One region of the Thalassotalea sp. LPB0316 genome, then DNA from elsewhere that is predicted to be linked to it. Evidence: predicted binding sites of a transcription regulator. Region 1 holds the regulator's gene; each other region holds the start of a gene.
The links. The regulator FNR, encoded in region 1, switches genes on or off when oxygen is low (the NO sensors DNR and NnrR bind a similar motif). The targets are predictions, from matches to a motif close to TTGATCTAGATCAA.

Region 1 (3,283 bases):
TCTGGGATCTTTTCTTTTACTATGCCATAGGTGTCTTCTTCAACTATTTTGTACTCAACCCCCAAGCTCTCTAAATATTGGGGTAAAACATGTTCTGGAAAACCAGGCTGCTTTTGATCAAGGTTGACCGCCACTAGTGAAAAGTTAATTGGCGCTTGCTTTTGTAAAATCATTAAAATGGCAAGCAGGGCATAACTGTCTTTACCACCGGATAAACACACCATAATGCGATCGCCATCTTCGATCATATTATATTGTGCAATAGCTTGCCCGACATTGCGGCGTAGCTTTTTTTCTAACTTAGTTAATTGTGTTTTTTCAACAGCGGTTAGTTCAGTCATTTATAGGAATACCCGAGAAATTTGGCGCGCATTATACCCGATTAAAACAGGGAAATAAAAAACAAAAAAAGCAGAAATACGCTGCGAACATATTTCTGCTTGTGATCAAATATTTGATTCACTTGGTATTAATTAAAACCATCTGGTTTAAGTGCTAAAACGTCACAATTTAATCGGTCGATGACATGCTCTGCAGTATTGCCAATGAGCGCAGCTGAGATGCCTGTTCGGCCGATAGTTCCTAGAATAACTAACTCAGCATCGAGCTCTTTAGCCATACTTTCAATCACATCTTCAGGCAATCCTTCTTTGACATACGTATGGGCTTCATCAATACCAAACTTTTTAGCGTGTTCTTGCATGGCATGGACATGATGACTTTTTACATTGTCGTTATATTCGTTCGCGTTAAATTCGGGTATTTCAATGGCGATATTAACAGGTGTACCCGGAAATGAATTAACTAAGTTAGCATTAGCGTTGATAATACGCGCTAAGTTTTTGGCTTCTTCGGTAATTTTGTCATTTAAAGCGATGTGTTCAGCTTCGTCGCTACCGACATTAATAGCGGCTAGAATATTGCCATTTTCCGGCCATGAATGCTCTTTTACCAAAAGTACAGGACAAGGGCATTTGCGCAATATATGCCAGTCGGTTGGCGTAAAAATAACGGCTTTAAGTTTGTCGTGCTCATGAGTTCCTTTTATCACTAGGTCAAAATTTTCGTTTTCAACTTGTTCTAAAATGGCTTCGAATGGACGGTTGTGCCAAACAACCTTGATATCGATAACTAATTTATCGGTTTCAAGCGTTGCAATCAGATCTTTGATCCACTGTGTTCTGCTCTCTATCACCGAACCTCGCATCGTTTCGCGCTCATCACTCGATAACATGGTTGTCATTTCATAGGAGAAATCAAATATCGACAAGAATGCCGTGATCTTAGCGTTGTTTTTATGAGCTAACTCGATCGCACGCTCAAGTGCTTTTTGACGTTCTTGTGTTGGGTCAATGACCACTAAAAGGTTCTGATATTTTTCCATTATTTTATACCGATTCAACAAAGTGTTAACGCTACTATGACAAAGAATATAGCTTAAAGCTTTGTTATAAATCAAAATTTAGCATAAGAAAATTCTTGCTACTGATGCTTAGTATAGGAGAAATTCAGAAAAAGCGGGAGGGAGCAAACTAGCGAGTATTACATACCCGCTAATTGAGCTAGTTCATCAATATCGTTGATCGTAATAAACTTACCGTTAACGGTTAACAGGCCTTGTTTATCAAAACGATTTAACAATCGAGAAATCGTTTCTACTGTTAAGCCTAAATAATTCCCTACATCACCGCGTGTCATTGACAGTCTGAATTCATACGGTGATAAACCACGAGCTTTCTGACGGTTACTTAACATGGCGATAAAAGTCGCTAACCGCTGTTCAGCGTTCTTTCTGTTGAGCAAAGATAACATTTCTTGGTCGGTTTTTATTTCGTCACTCATCAAACGATAGATTTGCGTTCGTAATTTCGGCATATTGTTTGACAGTAGGTCGAGCGTCGTGAAAGGAATTTCACAGACCATTGCCGTCTCTAGCGCTTGGGCAAAACTCGGGTGAGTTTTATTGGCGATCGCATCAAAACCAAGCAAATCTCCTGGTAGGTGAAACCCCGTAATTTGCTCTTCACCTTGGCTGTCAATAATGTAGGTTTTAAAGGTGCCTGTTCTCACTGCAAAAAGTGAATTCAATGGTTCACCATTTTGGAATAATTTGTCACCTTTGTGCACGGGCTTTTTTCTGTCAATGATTTTATCGAGCAAGTCGAGCTCTTGATCATTTAAGGAAAAAGGTAAGCAAAGCTCACTAATACTGCAATTTTGGCAATGGATGTGCTGTTGAGTGGCGCAATTTTTTGATGACATGAATGACCTAGCGATAAATCCTTTAATGACGGTATTCTAATTAATCAGTTGTGTAGATGCAATGAGTAAGGTGTAACCACCATAAGCAATCATTGCCAAGCCAGTACATTTGCGTAACAAACTATTGCGCATTAACGATTGAACATAATCAATACCATAAGACATTGAAATAAGTGCTGGTAATGTACCAAGACCAAAGCATATTAATATCAGGCCACCGTTCATCGCACTGCCGCTAGCTAGTGCCCACGTCAACATTGAATAAACTAGACCGCAAGGTAACCAACCCCACAACGCACCAAGGCCCAATGCTTGCAGCGGGGTTCGAACGGGCAGGAAGTGTTTCGCTAATGGCGCAATGTACTGCCAGAGTTTTTTGCCGATAAGCTCGATTTTACCAACGACCTGCCACCATTGGGCAATATAAAAACCGAGCAATATTAAGAAAATAGCCGAGAGTATATGCAGAAAATTAGCATTAATCCCGCCACTTTTTACCGCTAAAGAACTGCTAAAGCCAACAATAGCACCAATTAAACCATAAGACGATAAGCGGCCGAGATGGTAGCCGACGACGAGTTTTAGTTTTTGATGGGAGGCATCCGGACCAATTGCATTGGTTAGCATACCTGTGATGCCACCACACATGCCTAGGCAATGACCAGCACCTAATAAACCAACAACAAATGCCGATAAATAATCAAAGCTCATGCGGATCTTTTGGCGTATTCTCTGTCGGCTTAGTCGTGTCATTTGAAGCTTGTTTGTCTTCGTCGTAAAGGATGCTCATTCCTTCCTTTTCAAGATCGTCAAACTGTTCAGACTTTACTGCCCAAAAGAACAGGTAAATACCAATAATAGTCAACAAGACCGCGATTGGGATCAGAACATAGATTACCGTCATTTCAATAACCTCAATGAGTTAGTTACCACCAAAATAGAACTTGCTGACATACCTATAACAGCAAGATACGGCGTAATGTGGCCTGACATAGCAAGCGGCAAAACAATCGCATTATAG
Region 2 (3,283 bases), 1.0 Mb from region 1:
TCCCAAATCCACCACGTTCCCCACATAGGTTTACCCCAAGAAGCGCCTGTAATTAGTGCTATAGCTGTAAATACAGCGCCAATTGGCGCTAAAGCTGCGGTAGTTGCGTCAGCTAATTTGAGTTGCCAGACTAAACCACAAAATGCGGCAATTGCCATACCCATATAAATACTCATCGATAAAATAGCTGACGGCACGTGAATGTAAAAGATGCGAAAGCTTTCGCCTTGTTGATAATCGGCAGGGGCAAATAATAACGCCCAAGTTAAACCAATTGATAGCAGAATAACACTTAACCAAGTAAACCATGGCGTTAACTTACCGGTAAAGTGGTAAGTGATCTCAGGATTCGCGTATGGATGTAACCATTTCCACATTTTAGTTAGTACTCACTTTTAAAGCTGCGCTCACGGCAAAGGGCGCAAGGGTGAACGATGTAAAAAATAATGCGCCGATTATAGCAACTTGCCCTGAATAGGGTAAGTTCATCGCCGCAGTGTCAATTGCACTAGTGGCAAATATTAACACGGGGATATACAGAGGCAGCACGATCAAGCTCAACAAAACACCGCCTTTTTTAATGCCAACCGTTAATGCTACGCCAATCGCGCCAATAAAGCTCAATATTGGCGTGCCAATTAACAAGGTAATAATTAATGCGCCGTAACTGTTTTCGTTTAAATGCAGTAGTACGGCCAGTAGCGGGGCAATAAAAATTAACGGCAAGCCGGTGATCAGCCAATGGGCGATGATTTTCGCCAAGACGATAATAAAGAGTGGTTGGGGCAATAACATCATTTGCTCTAACGAGCCATCGGCGTGATCGGCTTTAAATAATCTATCGAGCGATAATAAAGTGGCCAGTAATGCAGCTACCCAAATAATCCCTGGGGCTATTCGACTTAACGTATTTGCCTCAGGGCCTATACCTAATGGGAATAGCGTAACAACAATGATAAAAAATAAAATCGGATTGAAAATATCGTCTTTATGACGCAGTGCAATGGTTAAGTCACGCTTGAGCATGAGCATAAATGCTTGACGGTAAGATGGAACTTTACTGCTCATAATTACACCAGTTGATAAGACAGTTCGATGGTTTTTAACCGCTGAGGATCTATCGCGAGATCTTGGTGTGTCGTTAAAATCACACACCCCCCCTTGTCTGCATGTTCGAGGAAGAGGTTTTCTAGGTTTTTAACCCCTTGCTTGTCGATAGCGGTAAATGGCTCGTCTAAAATCCAAATCGGTTTTGGGCATTGCCATAATCTTGCTAAAGCGATTCGGCGATGTTGGCCAGCACTGAGGTGCGAAGCTAATGCGTCTTCAAAACCGAGTAAGTTCACGTGCTCAAGCGTTTGTTCGGCGGCACTGGGGTGTTGGCCGTGCATTGCCAAATAAAACTCAAGATTTTCTTGCGCGGTCATCTCGCCTTTAACACCAGCAAGGTGGCCGATATAGGTAAGATTTTGGTTGTAGAGTTCAATATTACTCGTTAACGCAGTATTTTGATAAAAAACATTGCCTTCATAGGGTTGAGACAGGCCAGCTAAAATTCTTAATAAGCTCGTCTTTCCTGCGCCATTAGGGCCCGCTATTTGGACAATATCGCCAGCCTTGAACTGACAACTAAGTTCTTCAAATAAAATGCGATCTTCGCGAATGCAGGTTAAATTTTCTGCTTTTAATAAAGCGTTCGAATTTGACAAGGTGATCTCTAACAATAACGAGCTTATCTAAGTTGAGTGTTTATTTCGTTAAACAAGCCAAAAATTACATTGATGGTCGTTATCATACACTAAGACACCAACCGATTCATGGCCTTTTTATGCAACAAAACATGTCAAATAAAAACACATTTATGGCTTGCGAATTAACGTTGAAATTAAATTATTACATTTTGTTTCAAATCAAGCGTTTCACTATTCACCCGATAATAAAGTCTTTATAATCGACGAAATGTATTTTTTATACGTATAATACCAAGTCCATTAAATATTTAACCATTCAGAGCTACGTCAGGGAAGTTAGAACAAAGCAAATTGATGCAGGTGTAGCCGTCTCCATCAAAGCAATTTGTGCAGTTATCACTTTTCTGACGAGCTACCAAGGTCGAGTTTAAATGGCTTATATGCTTCGTTACTGATTTTGCTAAGGGAATAACCATTACCGGCAATCAAAGCCTTGCCTATAAGCCATTTAATTCTCGCTGAATGACCTAATATTCAATGAACTTGGTATAACAATAATCGCATTCGTATTGCTTGGAGTTATAGATGTTACCTGAATTAGGTCACTTTTCACTGATCATTGCTACGGCATTTGCACTTTGCTTGAGTATTGTTCCTACCATTGGAATTTTCACTCACCACGACAAGCTCACTGCATATGCTAAACCGTTGACATTTGGCATGTTCATTTTCACCGCAATTAGCTTGTTCATTCTCGGTTACAGCTTTGTGCTCGATGATTTTTCGGTGAAGTATATCGCTGGCCACTCAAATAGTTTGTTGCCTTATTACTTTAAAATTAGCGCGGTGTGGGGCGGCCATGAAGGTTCATTATTGTTATGGGTATTTTCGTTAACCGCGTGGACAATGGCGGTGGCAAAATTTAGCAAAGGGATTGACGAAGGCTTTATCGCTAGGGTGCTAGTCGTGCTGGGTTTAGTCTCACTAGGCTTCATGATTTTTACCTTACTAACCTCAAATCCGTTTGAGCGATTATGGCCCGTTGTACCAAGTGAAGGACGCGATCTCAATCCATTATTACAAGATATCGGCTTGATTATTCACCCGCCAATGCTCTACATGGGGTATGTTGGATTTAGTGTCGCGTTTGCTTTTGCCGTAGCAGCACTTTGGTGCGGTAAATTAGATGCCGCTTGGGCTCGTTGGTCTCGCCCATGGACGGTTGGCGCGTGGATTTTCCTAACCCTAGGGATTGCACTAGGCTCGTGGTGGGCATATTACGAACTTGGCTGGGGTGGCTGGTGGTTCTGGGATCCAGTTGAAAACGCATCATTTATGCCGTGGCTGGTGGGTACGGCATTGATTCACTCACTAGCGGTAACAGAAAAGCGCGGCACATTTAGAAACTGGACAGTATTGTTAGCAATATTTGCTTTTAGCTTGAGCTTGTTGGGGACGTTTTTAGTGCGCTCAGGCGTTATTACTTCGGTCCATTCATTCGCTGCTGACCCAACGCGCGGTGCCTTTATTTTGATGTTGTTGGCTATCGCAATGGGTGGCTCTTTGATGCTGTATGCCTTTAGAGCGAGTAA
Region 3 (3,283 bases), 1.2 Mb from region 1:
GGTATTGTTTTAGCGAAATTTGACGTCTTTGAGCGCGTTCGCTCAGATGGTTTAAAAACTTAAAGGTAAATCCTCGCCCTGCCCCTTCGTAGCCGTGAATCGTGGTGGCGAATACCACGTGAGAATAATTAGCAGCTAGCGACTGCAATTGAGGTACAGGAATACCCGATGCCTCATCAACCATAAGGATATTGAGTTCAGGTGACGCTAGAACAAGCTCATCGAGCGGATAAAACTTTACGCGTGCTCTGAGTTGCTCTTGCTGTGAACTATCATGAGCAAGCTGCGCAATAGATCTATCTAATTGTTGATAAAACACCGACAAACTTGATTTTTTCGGTGCGCTTATACCGATGCTTATGTCGGTGTTAAGGTCAAAGTTTGAGCCTGTGTTTTGGCCAGCACTTTTATTACCGAGATCTTTGGCTAACAAGTTTACGCAACTAATCGCTAGTGCTGATGACTTGCCCCTGCCGCGATCTGCGGTGATAACGGTAACGGAGTGATCATGTTGCCAGGTATTTTCAAGTATTGTATTAACCGCTTGGGATTGATCTAGGGTTAAGCAGTGTCTTTGACTTAATTCAGCGCTATCATTGACACCAATTAACGGTAGTTTGTTCCTCAAATACAACTGACTGCGCTCTATGTCCTGTGCTAACGCTGTTACTTGCCGTCGTTGATTGTTAATTGTTTGGTCATTGATGACTTGATCAAAAGATGCTTGCTCGATCACAAGATGAAAGTCGTGTTGCCGACATTGGTTGACAAAGTATCGCGCAAAGCGGCTAGTTTGTATGTTCTCAGGGCTGATATGGAGCAACATGACCCCACCCCCTCTGAGCACACCGGTAAGCAAAGCAAAAGTCGTAGGCTCAAACTCACGAGGCAATAGGGCAATATGTGACGCTTCTGTGCCTAAGTATTTCTTAACCTCGTATGGCTGGATATCACTGACAATTTCAGAATATTGGCTATAGACCAAACAGCGACTACCTTGTTGCTCAATCAACTCTACATACTGATAAGCAAAATCAACTTCACCAACCAAGATAATCAATTGTCGAATGCGATACTTATCAAGTACCTTGAGTTGGGCAAGTAGATAGCTTTTAAGTGTTTGATCCACAATTAGCGTTTCAGCGAAAAATAAACGCTAGTCTATCAGCCATATCAGCAAATCTAAACTACACTTGATCTAGAACATAAAATGATATGTTTGTCAGGATCTCCCTAAAAGATTCGTTGTACATTTGCTCCTGACATAATATGGTTAATTAATAAACAACATTTTATTCACGTTGTAACAATCAATAATTAAAACAGAGAGTTGTTATGAGTACATTGAGTGAAGATGAAGCAACAACAAAGCGCAAAGAAAGAAATATGTTTATCTTTCTAACGGTTTTTTTAGCGCCTATTCTATCGGTAATCATTGTCGGCGTACTGGGTTTTACTATTTGGATCAGCCAAATCTTAACTGGCCCACCGAGCAGTTAAAGGCGAAGTAAATAAATGGTTGAATCGATTGACGTTGCCCGCAGGCGCTTTTTCACAGCTGCGGCCAACAAAGAAAAACCGACAACATTTAGATTACCTTGGTCGAAAAGTGAAACGAACTTCACCGAAAACTGTACGCAATGCAAACAGTGTATAGCAGTGTGTGAAACTAGCATTATTAAACGCGATCGCCAAGGTTTTCCCTATGTTGACTTTACCGTAAACGAATGCACGTTTTGCCAAAAGTGTGTCGAAGCCTGCGACGTCGATATGTTTGACGATCCAGATAAAACTAGGCCGTGGCAAGCAGAGCTCGAGATAACCGACAAGTGTTTGGCAAAAAGCAACATCTATTGTCAAAGCTGTCGGGATATTTGCGATGCCCAAGCAATAAAATTTCCCCTGCTAGCCAACCAAGTGCCACAACCAGAAATCATTCAACAAGATTGCACTGCCTGCGGAGCCTGTGTATCGACCTGCCCACAAGAGGCAATCACACTACTACAAACAGAGAGTTGTTATGAATAACGTTGAATACCATGTCGCTAGCTTCGTCGCGCACGTGATGCCTGAGGATATCGACGAATTGAGCGAGCTCATCAATTTACAGCAGGGTGGCCAAGTTCACGCTGTTAGCGAGGATGGAAAAATTGTCTTCACCATCGAAGCCAGTTCTCATAAAGCAGTAGACCATCTCATTGCGCCCATTCAGATACACAAAAAAGTGATGTCGTTATCACCTGTGTATCATCAATATTTAAATGAACAACAAGCTTCATAATTAAGGACAAGGTGAAACCATGACGATTAATCGCCGAGAGTTTATCAAAGCTAATGCTGTTGCCGCTGCTGCTGCCGTTGCCGGTGTTTCGGTACCCTCCGTTGCATCAAACCTGATTACTAGCAGTGATATAACAAAATTAAAATGGGACAAAGCGCCATGCCGATTCTGTGGTACAGGCTGTAGTGTTAATGTCGGGGTAATGGACGGTAAAGTCGTGGCTACGCACGGCGACATTAAGTCCCCCGTTAATAAAGGCTTAAATTGCGTTAAAGGCTACTTTTTATCAAAAATTATGTACGGTAAAGATCGCCTGACTTCACCGTTATTGCGCATGAAGAATGGTCGCTACGATAAAGATGGTGAATTTACGCCGGTGTCATGGGAACAAGCTTTCGACATCATGGAAGAAAAAGCCAAAAAAGCGCTTAAAGATATAGGCCCTACTGGCGTGGGGATGTTTGGCTCAGGCCAGTGGACAGTGTTTGAAGGCTATGCGGCTGCTAAGTTATACAAAGCGGGATTTAGAAGTAACAATATCGATCCTAACGCGCGCCACTGTATGGCATCGGCCGTTGGTGGCTTTATGCGCACTTTCGGTATTGATGAGCCGATGGGTTGCTACGATGATATGGAGCACACCGATGCTTGCGTATTGTGGGGCTCTAACATGGCAGAAATGCACCCTATTTTATGGACGCGAATTACCGACCGCCGTTTAAGTGCCCCGCACGTTAAAGTCGCAGTGCTATCAACCTACGAACATAGAAGTTTTGAGCTAGCCGACAACGGTATGATTTTTGTGCCACAAACCGATTTAGCCATTTTAAACTTTATTGCCAATTACATTATTCAAACCGATCGCGTTAACAAAGATTTCGTTAATAAGCACACTAATTTTAGAATGGGCAATACCGATATCGGTTATGGCTTACGCCCAGATCACCCATTAGAAAAACGCGCGAAAAATGCCGATAAAGCAGGTGGTTCAACGGCGATTGA

Region 2: the regulator FNR is predicted to act here: its motif matches at 1,901-1,914, upstream of ccmA (cytochrome c biogenesis heme-transporting ATPase CcmA).
Region 3: the regulator FNR is predicted to act here: its motif matches at 1,194-1,207, upstream of napE (periplasmic nitrate reductase, NapE protein).

The regions. Positions count from the first base shown of each region.
Region 1 covers NZ_CP062946.1:2,705,354-2,708,636, reverse strand. Annotated here, with positions in the region: gene ttcA (tRNA 2-thiocytidine(32) synthetase TtcA) at 1-341, opposite strand, end outside; gene uspE (universal stress protein UspE) at 470-1,384, opposite strand; gene fnr (fumarate/nitrate reduction transcriptional regulator Fnr) at 1,543-2,262, opposite strand; gene LP316_RS12140 (sulfite exporter TauE/SafE family protein) at 2,299-2,973, opposite strand; gene ccoS (cbb3-type cytochrome oxidase assembly protein CcoS) at 2,963-3,166, opposite strand; gene LP316_RS12130 (heavy metal translocating P-type ATPase) at 3,163-3,283, opposite strand, start outside.
Region 2 covers NZ_CP062946.1:156,369-159,651, reverse strand. Annotated here, with positions in the region: gene LP316_RS00700 (heme ABC transporter permease) at 1-377, opposite strand, end outside; gene ccmB (heme exporter protein CcmB) at 379-1,068, opposite strand; gene ccmA (cytochrome c biogenesis heme-transporting ATPase CcmA) at 1,071-1,715, opposite strand; gene LP316_RS00685 (heme lyase CcmF/NrfE family subunit) at 2,277-3,283, shown strand, end outside.
Region 3 covers NZ_CP062946.1:1,513,341-1,516,623, reverse strand. Annotated here, with positions in the region: gene LP316_RS06655 (GNAT family N-acetyltransferase) at 1-1,129, opposite strand, end outside; gene napE (periplasmic nitrate reductase, NapE protein) at 1,336-1,500, shown strand; gene napF (ferredoxin-type protein NapF) at 1,516-2,028, shown strand; gene LP316_RS06640 (chaperone NapD) at 2,021-2,281, shown strand; gene napA (nitrate reductase catalytic subunit NapA) at 2,301-3,283, shown strand, end outside.